Regions from separate parts of the Ruegeria sp. ABV3_008 genome, predicted to be linked through region 1. Evidence: riboswitches for the same ligand, from Rfam matches in the RefSeq annotation. Region 1 holds a riboswitch; each other region holds the start of a gene.
The links. A riboswitch is a leader RNA that binds a small molecule or an ion and turns the genes downstream of it on or off. The one in region 1 is predicted to bind cobalamin.
Positions count from the first base shown of each region.

Region 2: it holds a riboswitch for cobalamin, as region 1 does, so the genes downstream of both, ACXAH8_RS18595 (CbtB domain-containing protein) here and ACXAH8_RS04455 (aromatic ring-hydroxylating oxygenase subunit alpha) in region 1, are expected to answer to the same signal.
Region 3: it holds a riboswitch for cobalamin, as region 1 does, so the genes downstream of both, ACXAH8_RS11930 (DUF4198 domain-containing protein) here and ACXAH8_RS04455 (aromatic ring-hydroxylating oxygenase subunit alpha) in region 1, are expected to answer to the same signal.

Region 1 is NZ_JBSWYP010000002.1:73,045-78,042, reverse strand. Features, by position in the region: gene ACXAH8_RS04465 (hypothetical protein) at 1-345, opposite strand, end outside; gene ACXAH8_RS04460 (FAD-binding oxidoreductase) at 607-1,686, opposite strand; gene ACXAH8_RS04455 (aromatic ring-hydroxylating oxygenase subunit alpha) at 1,692-2,915, opposite strand; cobalamin riboswitch at 3,028-3,231, opposite strand; gene ACXAH8_RS04450 (GNAT family N-acetyltransferase) at 3,350-3,871, opposite strand; gene ACXAH8_RS04445 (type I glutamate--ammonia ligase) at 3,986-4,998, opposite strand, start outside.
Region 2 is NZ_JBSWYP010000012.1:52,786-57,783, forward strand. Features, by position in the region: gene ACXAH8_RS18580 (MerR family transcriptional regulator) at 13-429, shown strand; gene ACXAH8_RS18585 (transglutaminase-like cysteine peptidase) at 778-1,401, shown strand; gene ACXAH8_RS18590 (DUF1636 family protein) at 2,547-2,882, shown strand; cobalamin riboswitch at 3,064-3,279, shown strand; gene ACXAH8_RS18595 (CbtB domain-containing protein) at 3,314-3,484, shown strand; gene ACXAH8_RS18600 (CbtA family protein) at 3,489-4,187, shown strand; gene ACXAH8_RS18605 (hypothetical protein) at 4,252-4,755, shown strand.
Region 3 is NZ_JBSWYP010000006.1:71,694-76,691, reverse strand. Features, by position in the region: gene ACXAH8_RS11950 (energy-coupling factor ABC transporter ATP-binding protein) at 1-66, opposite strand, end outside; gene cbiQ (cobalt ECF transporter T component CbiQ) at 63-845, opposite strand; gene ACXAH8_RS11940 (Ig-like domain-containing protein) at 845-1,417, opposite strand; gene cbiM (cobalt transporter CbiM) at 1,414-2,025, opposite strand; gene ACXAH8_RS11930 (DUF4198 domain-containing protein) at 2,032-2,817, opposite strand; cobalamin riboswitch at 2,946-3,146, opposite strand; gene ACXAH8_RS11925 (FKBP-type peptidyl-prolyl cis-trans isomerase) at 3,405-3,833, shown strand; gene ACXAH8_RS11920 (hypothetical protein) at 3,846-4,025, opposite strand; gene ACXAH8_RS11915 (enoyl-ACP reductase FabI) at 4,085-4,876, opposite strand; gene fabB (beta-ketoacyl-ACP synthase I) at 4,882-4,998, opposite strand, start outside.

The sequences.
Region 1 (4,998 bases):
AGGCGGACAGCCAGCGTTAAACACCAGAGTCGGCCATTGTTCGTCATCGGTGATAATCAAATCTGCGGCAAAGCGTTGCGCTCCATTGGTCAATGTGACCGTCCCGCAATGCTCACCCGAAATCTCTTGCGAGGCTGAGAACGCGTCCCGGGTGCGCACAGCGGTCGCACCCATATGTCCCAGTTGTTCAAGATTTTGCTCTGCCACTTCGCCCAACACCAGCGCCTGACCTCGCCAGGACCATGCGGACCCGACCGCCAAAAAGGCCAAAGGCGCTGCCTCAAGCCCATCAAGCTCGGTTTGATCCCATGAAATGGCTACACGACCGTTATATCCGGCTCTCATATACCTGCTCGCACTTATCAACACCCCACCCAGTACTCAACCCGCTTTATCAGGGGAGATTTCGGCGGAAAAGAGACAGAATTTGAGCAAACACGTGAATGTTGCCGAATAGAATCAACTATCCGTGAGAAAACCTGTGCTGCCCAAACTTCCCGAAGCGCGTATAGGGGCAATAAATATATGATATAAATACAAAAATTTTAAAATCTGAAACCGCAGGTGGCCATAACCGTCCTGCAGTTTCAGCCTGAGACTTCCCGTTCACACCTCAACTTCAACCTTGCCGATCGGGTTCGAACAGCACGCCAGAATGTAGCCTGCTGCGATGTCATCCTCGGAGATTCCGCCGTTGTGGACCATGTGAACCTCACCCGAGGTCTTTTTGACTTTGCAGGTACCACAAACGCCAAAAGTACATCCCGAGGCAATGTTCAATCCAACCGCTCGTGCAGCGGCCAGAACCGTATCCGTCTCGGCAACTTTGGCGGTTACACCCGAGGTCACAAACACGATTTCGGCGGCGCTGTCATCGTCTGGAACGATATCATCCAGATCGGGCTGATCCGCTTCGGTCTCAACCGGAGCTCCAAAGCTTTCCTGATTATAGTTGTCCATGTCAAAGCCAAGGCCCGACAGAGCTTCACGGACAGCCTGCATGAACGGCTCCGGACCGCAGCAATAGACCTCACGGTCCAGATAGTCTGGGGCCATCAGGCCCAGCATCAGCTGGTTAAACTGACCCTGGTAGCCGGTCCAGGGGCTGTAACAGTCAGCTTCCTCCACAACAAACTTCAAATCCAAACCCGGCGTCCGACTTGCCATCTGCTCCAACCGTTGACGGAAGATGATCTCGGACGGACGTTTGGCGCAGTTGATGAAGACGACATCCAAATCGCGGCCTTCGTCCCACATGCAGGTCGTCATCGACATCATAGGCGTGATACCCGAACCCGCCGAGATGAACAGATACTTGGCGGCGGCGCTTTCAGCATTGGTGAACAGGCCCGCCGGGCCAATCGCCCGCATCCGCATACCTGGCAGCAGATTGTTCAGCATCCAGCGAGTGCCGATGCTGTCCGGTTGCGCCTTGGCCGTAATCGTGATGGACCGTGGACGCGATGGGGATGACGATATCGTATAGGTCCGATGCACAACGCCTCCCGGCTGCCCCGGTGCCGGAATCTGGAGCGTTAGGAACTGACCTGGATGGTAGGCGAACAAGGCCCCGGAAGGAGCGCGGAACGTAAAGCTGGCGGTGTTTGGCGTCTCGGGCACGACCGAGACGCATTCCAGCGTCTCGTCATCCTGCCAGACCGAGGCAACAGCGTTCAGATCTTTCATCTCCGTCACTCCGCCGCCATCGTGTCAGGTGCAAGGTGACGCGCCAAAGCGCTGCAATACCAATCGGTGAATTGCAGAACACCGGATTCCTGGATCCCAGAATACGGTCCCGGCACATAGGCGGGGCTGTTGATGCCCATCTGGTTGTCTTCCACCACACGGCGATCTTCGTCATTGGTGGCCATCCAGACCTCGGTCAGACGCTTGACGTCATAGTCGACCCCTTCGACCGCATCCTTGTTGACCAGCCATTTCGTGGTGACTTCGGTCTCGGTCGGGCTGACCGGCGTGATCCGGAAAACAATCGAATGATCGGCCAGGAAGTGGTTCCACGTGCTGGGATAGTGGAACTTCAACAACGTCCCCGCATCCGCAAAGGGCGAACGGCCAAGAAAGCGACGCACCGCGGATTTACCGTCCAGAGTGTAGCTTTCCGCCCCTTCCTTCAGCGGCATGCGCGCCAGGCGGTATTGCCCGTCATCATGCAGATAGAACTGCGACGGCATTCCCGCAGCCTCGCAACGGTCGAAGTGAGTTTGCATGAAGGCCGGGGTTTCACCCCCTTCGATACCGGTTACTGAGGGATCATCAGGGAAGGTCCGGCACAGCGAAGGGTGGTTGCCGCCGCAGTGATAGCACTCGCGGTTGTTTTCCCAAACCAGCTTCCAGTTGCCGTTCTCGATGATCGTGCTTTCAAAAGCGACCTTGGCGTTGCCTAGATCATGCGGCTCCAGATAGGGGCGTGCTTTGTTGGCGAAGGTGTCGAAATCAGGCGCTTCATCTGCAAGACAGATATAGACCAGCCCTGCCAGTTCACGGCAGTGAACGGTTTTCAGCCCATGTTGTTTCGGGTCGAAATCAGGCCCCATATCACGGGCCCATAGCAATGAACCATCAAGCTCATATGTCCACTGGTGATAAGGACAGACCAGTTTAGGCGAGTTGCCCTTGGCGGCCTTGCAGATGATCGACCCGCGATGGCGGCAGGTATTGTGGAAGGCCCGAATCTGGTTGTCCGCGCCGCGCACAATGATCACGCGGTATGCGCCCACAGTGTAGGTCACGTAGTCGCCTGTTTTCACCAGTTCACATGCCGGAATGGCAAATAGCCAGTTGCGGTAGTGGATGGCCTCAAGATCGGTCTGAAAGACATCTGGATCGGTGTAGAACGCCTGTTCAAGGGCATAGGCCGGGTTTCGACGCGCCAACAGGCTTCGAACGTTGCTCACTTCTGGCTCTCCTGCCGCGCCCCGCGGCTTAGCTTGGGCAGATGACACCAGAGGCCAGTCCGGAGCCGTGCGAGGATCACGTCCGAAACTTGTGCCCCCACCGCCACCCGCGGTTTGACATATATGCAAGGCTGGTTTCCGGACTTGAAAGGGGCTTACGCCCGGTGTCGACACCTTCCCGGGATCCTCGTCCCAGTGGTCACCTGTCGAACCTGACCTTCCTTACCGTTGCGGGGGCAGCGCCGGAATTGCACCGGCTTCCCAATTCTCTGCCGCCTGAGAATCAGACAGCAGCACCTCACATGCGCAACCTACTCGTGGATGGAATCTCGGCTGAAAGCCTTGCGACATTTCCAGAAACAAAACAGACATGGCCAGCAAAAATGGAGACCTGAAACAGGGCTGCGGTTTGAGGCAAGAACAAAAAACTAAATTCACTCGTGTTGTGATATGTCCCAGAGATGCGCGTGCATGAAGGGCGCAATCGCAAGTGTTTTTCCCCCCAGTTTTTCAACCGATCCTGCAGTGAGCTCAAGCGTCATCCATGCCTCGGGGATCGTCAGAAGGTCAGGATATGGTGTCTCTTTGTCAGTCGGGACAAACCCGAACAAGGGGTAGAAAGTCGGTACTCCCAACACGAAGACAGCGTCTGTTCCAATGGACCTCAAGTGCATGATGCCGGTCTCCATCATCTCTCTGCCAACTCCTAGGCCTTGATACTCGGGGGAGACACCGCAGGGCGCAAGAAGATAGCATTTAACGTCCGGGTGACCCTGGAAGACAAACGGGGTGAACATGACATTGCCCGCGATCTGCCCCTTGCGCCTTATGCTGATTGAAATCGTTTCCGGATGCTCAAGGAGATCTTCGGCGAGTTGAGCGATTTCTTCACCTTCCGCTTCGCCAAAAGCCAGCCTATGCACATTCAAGATAGCATCGGTTTCTGAACGGCTCATGATCCATCCCTATCCTTAGCTAAACAGTTTGCGCCGCGTCATACGGCGCGAGATTACCCAAACGACGCCCCAGAGGTCGCATTGGGCAAGCTTCGGCAAGACGAACCGCTCAGGTCAATATGTTTCTTCGTACAATCGGCAGCGTGCGTCTGTGTCCAGATGTTCGGTTGTCGCAATCTCGGATTGCTTGTGAGCTTGGTACACCTCGGCAAAGCCTGCGGGGAACCAGCCGGTCACAACCGGGTTGGAAACGAACCGGTCGAGCGCATCTTCCAAAGTCTGAGGCAAGCGCACCAGCCCCCTTTGGTTCAGTTCTGCGACGTCCAACAGCGAAAGATCCTCTTCGGTTGGAACGGGCGCGGGTAGCCCCTCTTCGATCCCCTGCGTCCCGGCCATGACAACCGCCGCAAGCGCCAGATGAGGCGAAGCTGCAGCATCCGCCGCACGGTATTCGATGTTGAACTGCCCGGCGATCGAGGCTGGGTCTTTTGCGGTCACCGGGCAAATCCGCAAGGAAGCCTCGCGGTCGCGAAAACCCAGATTGTTGAAAGCCGCAGACCATCGATGCGGTGTCAGGCGTTCATACGAGATCACCGAAGGCGCTGTCAGAGCCAGGATCGCATCCAGATATTTCAACACTCCGGCGGCGAAGGCACTTGTCAGGTCCGACATGCCGCAGGGCCCGTCATCGGCGTAGGTCAGCGGCGCGCCATGATCATCCACAAAGCTCATATGGATATGGACCCCATTCCCAACGCTCGCGACATCGCGAATAGGGGTAAAGGTGGCCCGCTCGCCATAGGCCCGTGCGGTCGCATAGGTCAGTTCGCGCACCATGATGGCCGCGTCCGCCGCGCGAACACCCAGCTCGGGGCCGATGACGACCTCATATTGGTTTGGGCCATATTCCTTCATGATCGAATCCGGCTTCAGACCGACCTGAGAAATCGCGTTGATCAAGGTCTCGCACAGATCCCGCTGCAGGCCAAAGCCCCGGTGACCATAGGCTTCGTTGGCCTGGCTTGGCGGATCTTTCAGCTGGAACTCATGCTCGAACGCAGCCAATAAATTTGCCCCTGAGACCTTGTGCAGCCGCTCCAGCGCCGCCCTCAAAAGACTGCGCGTGC
Region 2 (4,998 bases), on a different contig from region 1:
AAAGGTCATCACATGATTGCGATTGGCGAAGTGGCGAGATTGACCGGCCTGTCGGTCGAGACGATCCGCTACTACGAACGGGAAGGCATAGTCGAGAAAACCGGTCGAACCGCCTCGGGGCGCCGCGCTTACACGGAACGGGAAATATCCGAGCTCAGATTCATCAAACGCTGCCGCGATCTTGGCTTCACTATTCAGGATGCATGCGCACTTCGCGAATTGTCCAAAGCGCCGGAGCAAGCCTGTCGTGACGCCGAAGACGTCGCAACAAAACATCTCGACAAGGTCAGGTCAAAGATCGCCGCTCTCCAACGGCTGGAGCAAGCATTGGTAGAACTTGTGCAGACCTGTACTGAAGGAGCAGCATGCCCCCTGCTAACGGCGTTGCTCAACGAGCCTGTCGTCAAAGATGTCATTAGCGGTCACTAATTGCAGCGCCCGGAAAAACCGAAACTGCCTGTCTCAGTTTGGGGAGGAGCGGCTTCATTGTCCCAGTATTTCGTAACCTTAAGCGATGACGGCCGATCTGTGTTGTATTTTTGTTGAATGAGAGAATTGCGATCAGCTTACCCTCTAGTTCGCGCTGTTAGCTATGCCGGACTGGTGATGGCGTGGATGCTCTGATGCTGTCAACTAAGGAAGAAATACCAAAGAATCTGCAAATTTTTGCCGCTTTACCCCTAGAGGCTAAGAAGCAGTTGCAATGCCTCAAGGCACATGAAGGCTTGGAATAAAATACATTGGCCCCGGAAGTTTGGATACCTTCGAGGAACGAGCATGGAGAAGGCAGATATGACAAATCCCACGTTAGTTCAGAGAATGTTATCGAAAAACCTGCTGGGTTATCTCCCAATGATCTGTTTTATATGCAGCTTTTTTGTGTCTGCCGCTACATTACAAGCCTCTGAGCTTCCCTCGATCGGTCTTGACAGAAAGATTGAAGCGCCATCCGGTGCCAAAACACTATGCAAAGATTACTCTTGGGCGTGCGCGAGCGCTCGTAGTTCTGGTCTGTCCGTGGCACAAGAAAATCAGATCGTTAAAACGATCAACACGCGCGTCAATCGGAGAATCCGTGCCGTTTCGGATCAAAGCCAATACGGGACAAAGGAATACTGGACACTGCCGACGCAAGGGTCAGGAGATTGCGAAGACTTCGCTTTGCAAAAGAAGTTTGAACTTGTGCAGAACGGTGTGGATCCTACGAAGCTACTAATCGCGACCGTCTTGGACACCAATCGCAATGGCCATGCTGTTCTAGTCTATCGCTCGAGTGAAGGCGATTTGGTTCTGGACAATGTTACCAACAGGATCAAAACGTGGAAGGAAACAAGGTATCTTTTCCTACGAATACAGGACCCGATTCACCCTGATCGTTGGGTACAGGTTTCTAGCGGCTAAACCATTGGGTAGACATTGGTTGCCTCTCGCAATTGATGTCACGACCTGCATTGTTCTGGGCGCATAGTTGAGTTTCGATGCTCAGTCCGACTCGTCCATCTGCTTGTGTTTGCACCATTGCGTGTGAACGAATTCGATCCGCGCGCCAGATATCTCGGAGGTGTCGTATTGGCCTACTGTTGGGATTCCGCAAGCCATACACGTAGACAATGGGCGCGTTTCCGCAGCGAAACCTTCCATTTGACCCGCTCAGATTGGAGTATCTCCGTCAAGTAAAGGCCACCGGGTCGAGCGCGTTACGGCGAAGATATCGAACGCCTGATTAGGACGACCATGGAGGCCGTTCATCTACTTTAGGGAAGAACGCAATTATCCCCCAAGGATAAGGGGAAATGCGACGGCTCCGGCACTGCGTCGATGACATTGGAGGAGTTCGAAGACTGGCTGCACCCGGAGATATGCCGTTATCACAACACCCATCACACCGGGTTGCGGCGAGAACCGATGGCGGCATGGGCGATCCTCGGTTGTAGTGACGCAGACAGAAAAGTTGTTAATGCCGAGGCGTTTCGCATCAGCGTACTTCCTTTTGAATGTCGTCGGTTGTCGCTACGCATTCAGTCCCATGATCGGTCGTGGTAACCGAAAGGTAACCATCAAGCACGAACCCCGCTATATGTCCCGGATCTAGACTGTAATTGACGATAGAACGAACCTAGTTACGCGCAACAAGAACCTGTCGCGTCTCGGAATTCGCCTTGGGAGGCGCGGTGCGCGCGGACCTGAAAATAGGCGTGTCATGGCGAGCCGATCCCGGAGGCAATGCTGTTTCAGATTATTGAAGAACAAAGATGTTTCGCGTGAGCTGTTTCCACTTCATCGCCTACCACCTGCTTCAGCTCAGTCTCACGTAGAAACTTAAAAATTTTTTCGTCTGATGGTTGCTTCTTCGCCCTGCCAAATCCCCGTCTCGCACTCGGTGTATTTGCAAAGTTTTCGAGGGCTAGGGCTCATGTGTCCTTCCTGCCTGAGTATGGACTCTTTTCCAGACTTAGAGTCAAAACACGTATTGAAACTGAGCTAACAACCGACCAGCAAATATGAAATCTCAGATGGAAGTTCTCGATCAAGGATCAGCCTGACGCATGTGCCTACCTAACCTCACGCTTTGCAGAACCTGCCGCGACGCGGATTCCACCCTTTATGATCAATTAGCCGCAACGCTGGAGGCATCGGGGGTGCAAGCCGAGTTGCAGCAAGTGGATTGCATGTCCGGTTGTCACCGACCACAGACGTTGGCGGTGCGACAAAGCGGCAAGACCGCCTATCTTTTCGGTGAGGTTACGGTTGTCGATCTTCCGGACATAATGATCTTCATGCGGATGTATGAGGACAGTACTGACGGCGACTTCGCTGACGCCAGGAAGCTAGGTAAGCTACGTTTCAAGGCGATTGCACGTATACCGGCACAAAAAAGATAGCCAACATGCAACTTGCCGACCAAAGCTCCGGTGTCGAGTTTTCAGCTTACAGTTTGTGTTTTTCGACTTAGCCTTCTGCACTGAACGGCTAAAATCTAAACCAAGCCTGCCATTACCTAAGATTGACCGCTGCAGAATACTATGATGTCGCTTTCGTACTTGACGGAACAAAGCACTATGGAACAATAAAGGCTTCTACGGTGTCCAAAGGTGCCTACGCACTGGGACTGAAACGGGAATGAGGACGGTGCACCAAACTACCGCACTGAAGCCTTGACCGCCCCCGCGACTGTGAGCGGCGAGCGGCCTTCCAATACCACTGGCGTAATGGCGCTGGGAAGGGGGAAGTCTGCTGTGACCTGCGAGTCAGGAGACCGGCCGTAGGATGGACACAACATATGCCGTCGGGTGTGACGGCGAGGAGGATTAAAATGACGACAAAAACGATCAAGGCATCCGCCGCTGGCGCATCCTTTCTGCCTGCAGTATTCGCCGTGGTTCTGGGTCTAGGGATCATTACCGTGACTGGCCATGTTCAGGCTTCTGGCCTGCATGACGCGGCTCATGATGTGCGCCACGCAACTGGCTTCCCCTGCCACTAAAACAATGTTCAGTCGTATTCTGACCAGCGGCTTGTTCGCTGGTGCAGCAGCGGGGCTGATTGCCGCCCTTCTGCAGTTGTATTTCGTGCAGCCAGTGCTACTTCACGCCGAGCTCTATGAGGGCGGCGACCTGGTGCATTTTGGCGCTGATCCCGTAACTGCGCATCCCGACCTGCCCGGCATGTTCGCCGAGCCGATGCGCGATGGTCTCAGCATTATCTTCACCATGCTTACCTACACCGGCTATGCGCTAGTCCTGGCGGCGCTGATGTCAGTAGCCGAACGTCAGGGGCATGAGATCAACGGCCGCACCGGCCTGCTTTGGGGTCTTGCGGGCTTTGTCGCCTTCCACTTTGCTCCTGGCTTGTCACTGGCTCCAGAAGTTCCCGGCGTAGCGGCAGCAGATGTGGGAGTGCGTCAGATCTGGTGGACGGTCACCGTTGCCGCAGCCGGCGTAGCCATGTGGCTGATTGCCTTTGGAGGTAACCTGGTAAGCTACCTGATTGCGGCCGTGCTGCTAATGGTACCGCATATTATCGGGGCCCCTGAGCCTGAGAGTTTCTCTGGGCCGGTTCCGACCGAGATCGGGGCGCTTTTTGCTGCCCGGGCCTTCGGCATCGGCATGGCCGCCTGGGCACTCTTAGGCAGTTTCACCGGCCACTTCTGGCAGACAGAAGGCAAGCGCGCAGGCGCTGCAGTCTGATCGCGCTCCTCCATTGCTACCCCGCTGGTTACACCGGCGGGTTTTTTTTATTGAGGATGACAAGATGTCCCGTTCTCTTGCTCTCTTTGCCATCGGACTTGTCTTTGGCGGCGGTGCTGGCTTTGTGATTGCCGCCAGCAGCGGTAGCACCTTTGAGAGCCATGACCATACTGACCCGGCCCAACACGGCGGCAACATGGAGATGGCAGCGCACGACCACTCCGCTGCCACTAATCTGCCTGCCGACAGCGACGCCCCCAGTGTGGCGATCCAGATGATTAAGGATCCTATGGCGGGCTGGAATCTGCGTGTGACACCGCAGAACTTTCGCTTTGCTCCGGAAAATGCCTCCACGGCTGACGTTCCAGGCGAAGGTCACGCGCATGTTTATATCAACGGCGAAAAGCTGGGCCGCCTTTATGCCAATTGGTTACACCTTCCGTCGCTCCCCGATGGCGATGTTGAAGTAAAAGTTTCTCTCAATGGCAACAGCCACAGCCCTCTGATGGTTGAGGGTGTGCCCGTGGAGGCCAAAGTGACCGTGCAGCCTGACGGCGATGACTCCTGATTGACATTCCTGGCTGAGAAGACAACTACGCGGATTCAGCGGGTCTAAGCGGCAAGTACAGCGTGCGCGCGGGTTTTTGCCGCTCTGTATCCAAGGACAGATAAGCTGTTGCAAAGCCGCGCCGAATTCCCGTCTTGTTCCTTTGGCTTGCATCGTCGGAAACCGAAAACATGAAGCAACTACAATGGGCATTTCGGTTCTTTCCATTGCTTTTTTGACCCAGTCCAAAGCAAACTCGATCAA
Region 3 (4,998 bases), on a different contig from region 1:
GCCGTTCAGAACCGGTGCTTGTCCGGGATAGGCAAAGCAGATGTCGTCCAGCGCGATGAGTGTCATGCGAATTCCACTAGGATCAGGGCGAGGCAGAGGCCTCCAAACCCGGCAGCAAAGACAATATCCCGGCGGGTCAGGCTATAGTCTTGCAGCAACAGCATCTTGCCTGAAAACCCCCGACATTTCATCGCGCCGAGGATGCGCTCGGACCGTTCGATTGCCCGGACCAGCATCATCCCGACCAGGTAGCCGAAGCTACGGTAGGTGTGCCAGTTGGTGCCGGGGCGGAAGCCTCGGACTTTCATCGCGGCGCGGAGGCGTTGATATTCCTCATGTAGGACATCGATGTAGCGGATGGTGAACATCAAAAGATGCACGAGTGTTTCCGGGCAGCGCAGCCGGTGCAGGGCGTGGCCCAGAGTGACAGGCTCCATTGTGCCGACCAGAACCATTACGGTCAGGATCACGGCGTTGGCGGTCAGCGCGATTTCCACGGCTTTCCAGAGCCCCTGCCAGCTGGCTGGAAACCCCCAGATGGTAAACATCGGGTCGCCGGGCATCGTGAAGGGCAGGAGGACCAGCATGAAGATGATGAAACTGTCCATCATCGCCATCCGCTTGAGCATTTTGTGCCAAGGCAGTCGGGATAGCACCAGTAGAGCCAGCGCGATCATCAACGCCGCCGCAAGCGCGGGCAGGGCGGATAGGGAGACCACAACGACCGCAAACAAAACAGACATGACGATGCGCACGCGCGGATCAAGCGAGGTAATCAACCCTCGTTGACCGATCGTGCCAGCCTCGGCCAGCGTCCGTTCCTGTAGTTCCAGTACGTGTGCCATCAGCCTGCGAGTTTCCTCCGCGCCGCGAGGTAGAAGCCCAGCCCGAAGAGGCCAAAGATGTATCCGATGCCGCCCAGAATGGTCTGGAGGTCGTTATGTTCGCGATAGGCGGCGATTTCCCGGCGCAGGGGGCGTATTTCGTCACGCACGGCGGCCGCAATGGCCTGACGTTCCTCATCGCTGAGGGAGGCCACTTTGACACCACCCGAGGCAGGCGCTGGCGACGCTGACGGCGTGTTCTGGACGGCGACGCCCATGATCTTGGCGACGTCCTCGACGGGCATGGTGACCTCGGCCACGTGACCGGCGCCAAGGTCGGCAAAGAAGGTATGGGCGACGGGTGCGGTGGGTGTGTAGATGAAGAACCCGTCGGCGTCGGTCGTGGCTCGACCCAGCTCGACCCCGTTTGGATCGGTCACGACGACCTCGGTATCGGTCGCCATGGTGCCGTTGGAGAAGCCGATTTCCCCTTCGATCGCATCGCCGGACGCAAAGACTCCGGCAATCACCTTATGGGCCAGCGCGGGCAGAGGGGCCGCGCATAGGGCCAGGATGAGCGCAATCTTTCTCATGTGGCGGGCCTTGTCAGGAACAGTTCAGGTTTGACTTTTCGCGCGAGAAGAACGGCAAATCCGGTCAGGACGGCCTCGACTATCATAACCGGGATGTGGGCAAAGAAGACCAGCTTGGCGGCAGGGAGGAATTCGTCCCCTGAAAGGGCCAATGAAATGCCCACCATGACGGTCGTGGCTGCAATGGCAAAGGCACCACCTATGCCACCCCAAATCGCTCCATGGACCGGCGAACCGCGCCCGATCAGGGGGCGGAACAGCAGCCCCGCCAGAACGGCCGGAAAGGCGATGTTAAGCGTATTGATCCCCAGCACCGTAAGCCCGCCGAAGCCGAAAAAGACTGCCTGCAGGAGCAGACCCACAAACAGGGCCGGGAAGGCGGCCCAGCCAAGCAAAAGCCCGGCCAGACCGTTGAGGATCAGATGCACCGACGACGGCCCAATCGGCACGTGGATCAGAGAGGCCACGAAGAAACTGGCCGCTAGCACCCCTGCTGTGGGGATGCGGTCCAGATCCAGCGACCTGAGGCCCATTGCGACCCCACCAGCGGCGGCAACGGCTCCGCCGATGACCACCGGGTTGGACAGGGCTCCGTCGACGATGTGCATCTGTGGTTACTCCATGTCCCAGGCGCGGATCCAGATCACCGCGTCCTGGCTCAGCTCTTTGCCTTCATGTTCGGTTTCAGGACCAGCGCCCAGGGCGGCAAAGCCCCAGTAACCAGCTTTCGGGACACCGAAGGAGAAATAGCCATTCGCGTCGGAAAGGGCGACAACAGCACCACCCGGCATCGGCGAAACAGTGGGATCGGACGAGGCTTGGCTGTCGAAACTGGGTTTGGCGGCCATATATTCGATCTCGATCTCAGCGCCGGCAACCGGTTCGCCATTTGCCAGAACCTGACCGGTGAAGGTCGAGCCTGCGATGATGTTGTAGGGCTTGTTCAGCGGTACGATCTCAGTCGCCAGACCTGCAGGGTTCATCCAATCGGTCGGCAGTTCGTTGCGGTTCAGGAACGCCTTGGTGATCTGCTGGATATAAATATCCTCGGCCTCTTCGTAGTAGGGCTGAGGCACAGTGACCATTACGTAGTCGCCCGAACGCTTGACCGGAACAGATCCCTGGAAGGCCGCACCTTCGTTCTCTGGGCTCGAAAAGCGGATGGGTTCCAGCGTGTCCAGCAGGTCGGTCTTTTCGCCGTTGTGGATCACATAGAATTCCTGCGGCTTTTCCAGATCCATGACATGGCCGTTTTCAAACGGGTGCCAGAAGATCAACTTGACCGGCACGTCGCCCGGTGCCTCGATCAGCGTGTCCGTGGTGTATTCCAGCAGAAAATGTGCGTGCGCCATCGCTGGAATCGCCAGCGCAGCAGCAGCCGTGCAAAACAGTTTCTTCACAAGGTCTTTCCTTCGTCCTTCGTGCCAACCCCGGCACGTTTCTTGCTTGATATCGAGGTGAACGAGACCATTTGCCCGAAAAGAGGGCATTGGCCCAATGCACACCCCGGCATCGGTGACACACCCCTTCCGAGGGTGTATATCCGGCAGGTCTCCTGACTTGCGGGTCAAAGCATGGGGCTGGCCTTCCCGGGTGGAACCCAGTGGCGTGTCAGCCCTGCTCACCGCCTACAGTTGCGGGGGCAGTTGCGGCATTGGGTGGATCAGAATTCCCCGCACCGCATTCCCTTTTCTCCGGCGAACCCGGAACCGGACATAAGGATGCTGATGACAGAGATTCCCATTACCGGTCAATCTCTATTTCAACCCTTAGCGATAACATCCTGTCGATAGGATCGGGTGTTCTTGTTCTGCCAACCGGGTATCGTTTTTAGCGAAGACGTGCTTGCAAGCGACGACCAGAGAATGCGCGCGTTTACAACGCAATCTGGACATCAGAATCAGATGGATGCATCCTGCGCGGCGTCAGACTCCGGCGTAGCGCGCTTGTGTTCGGCGCCCTATTCCCCACAAGCCCCGGAGGCCCAATGTCTGAGATCAAACAAGGCGACACAGTTCGCATCCACTATACCGGCACGCTGCTGGACGACACCGTCTTTGACAGCTCGGACGGGCGCGATCCGCTGGAATTCGTTGTCGGTTCGGGCCAGATCATTCCCGGCCTCGACAGTGCCATGCCAGGACTGGCGGTTGGCGACAAGAAACGGGTCGAGATTGCCTGTGTCGACGCTTATGGCCCGATCAACCCGGCGATGCGGCAGGACATCCCGCGTGAGGGTATTCCGGATGACATCCCGCTAGAGCCTGGAACCCAGTTGCAGATGCAGACCCCCGACGGTCAGGCGCTGCCTGTTACGGTTGTCGAAGCGAACGAGGCCACGGTGACGCTGGACGCCAATCACCCGCTGGCTGGTCAGGACCTGATTTTCGATATCGAGGTTGTCTCAGTGAACTGAAGGGTTGGGGGATTAGCCCCAAAGCCCGTCAAGCGCTGCGCGGACCTGCGGTTGCGTGAGGAACACGAACAAGACCAGCAATGTGGTCAGCGTCAAAAGCAGAACACGGGCGCGGGGGCTCAGGAACCCCGTTTTCCGTTTGGTCTGGGTGCCACGCGTATTGCTGGCAAGGATCTGGTCGGTTTTGCTCATGCCCATATCCCTGACGCCGAAAGATGGTCAAATCTTGGCGGCGTCTGGGAAAGATATGGTCACATGAAATCCGGCTGTGGCATTCCAAGCACGTGGAAACCGCCATCCACCCGGATGATCTCACCCGAGGTGCAAGCCCCCGCGTCCGAGGTCAGGTAAACCGCTGTGCCGCCGACGGCCTCCAGCGTAGCGTTCGAGCGCATCGGTGCATTCTGGTCGCAGAACTTGTACGTCTTGCGCGCGCCGCCGATTGCAGCCCCAGCCAGGGTCTTCATCGGACCGGGCGAAATCGCGTTCACGCGGATGCCCTCTGGGCCGAGATCGTTGGCAAGATAGCGTGTCGCCGATTCCAGCGCGGCCTTGGCAACGCCCATCACGTTGTAGTTCGGAACCACACGATTCGAGCCCTGATAGGTCAGTGTCAGCAGCGAGCCGCCATTGTCCTTCATCAGCGGATAGGCGCGGCGGGCGACCTCGATGAACGAGTAGGCCGACACATCCATCGAGTGCTTGAAATTGGCCCTTGTGGTGTTCAGAAACCGGCCTGTCAGCTCGTTCTTGTCCGAATAGGCAATCGCGTGGACGACAAAGTCGATGGTGGGCCAGCGTTCGCCCAACTCGCCAAAAGCGCGATCCAGCGAGGCGTCATCGGTGACATCCGCATCCACCATGAAGTCGCTGCCGAGGCTTTCCGCTAATGGCTGCAGACGCTTCCCGAACGCGTCGCCCTGATAGGTGAAAGCCAGCTCAGCCCCTGCTTCATGCATCGCTTTCGAGATACCCCAGGCAATCGACCGGTCATTGGCGACACCCATGATCAGGCCGCGTTTCCCTTTTAGAACTTCCGACATCTCGTTCACCCGTTATACTTTGACAGGATCATGGATCCGTTCGTGCCACCAAAGCCGAAGCTGTTGGTCATGACCGAATCCAAACCTGCATTTTCAACCACTTGAGTTGCAATTTCACCGGG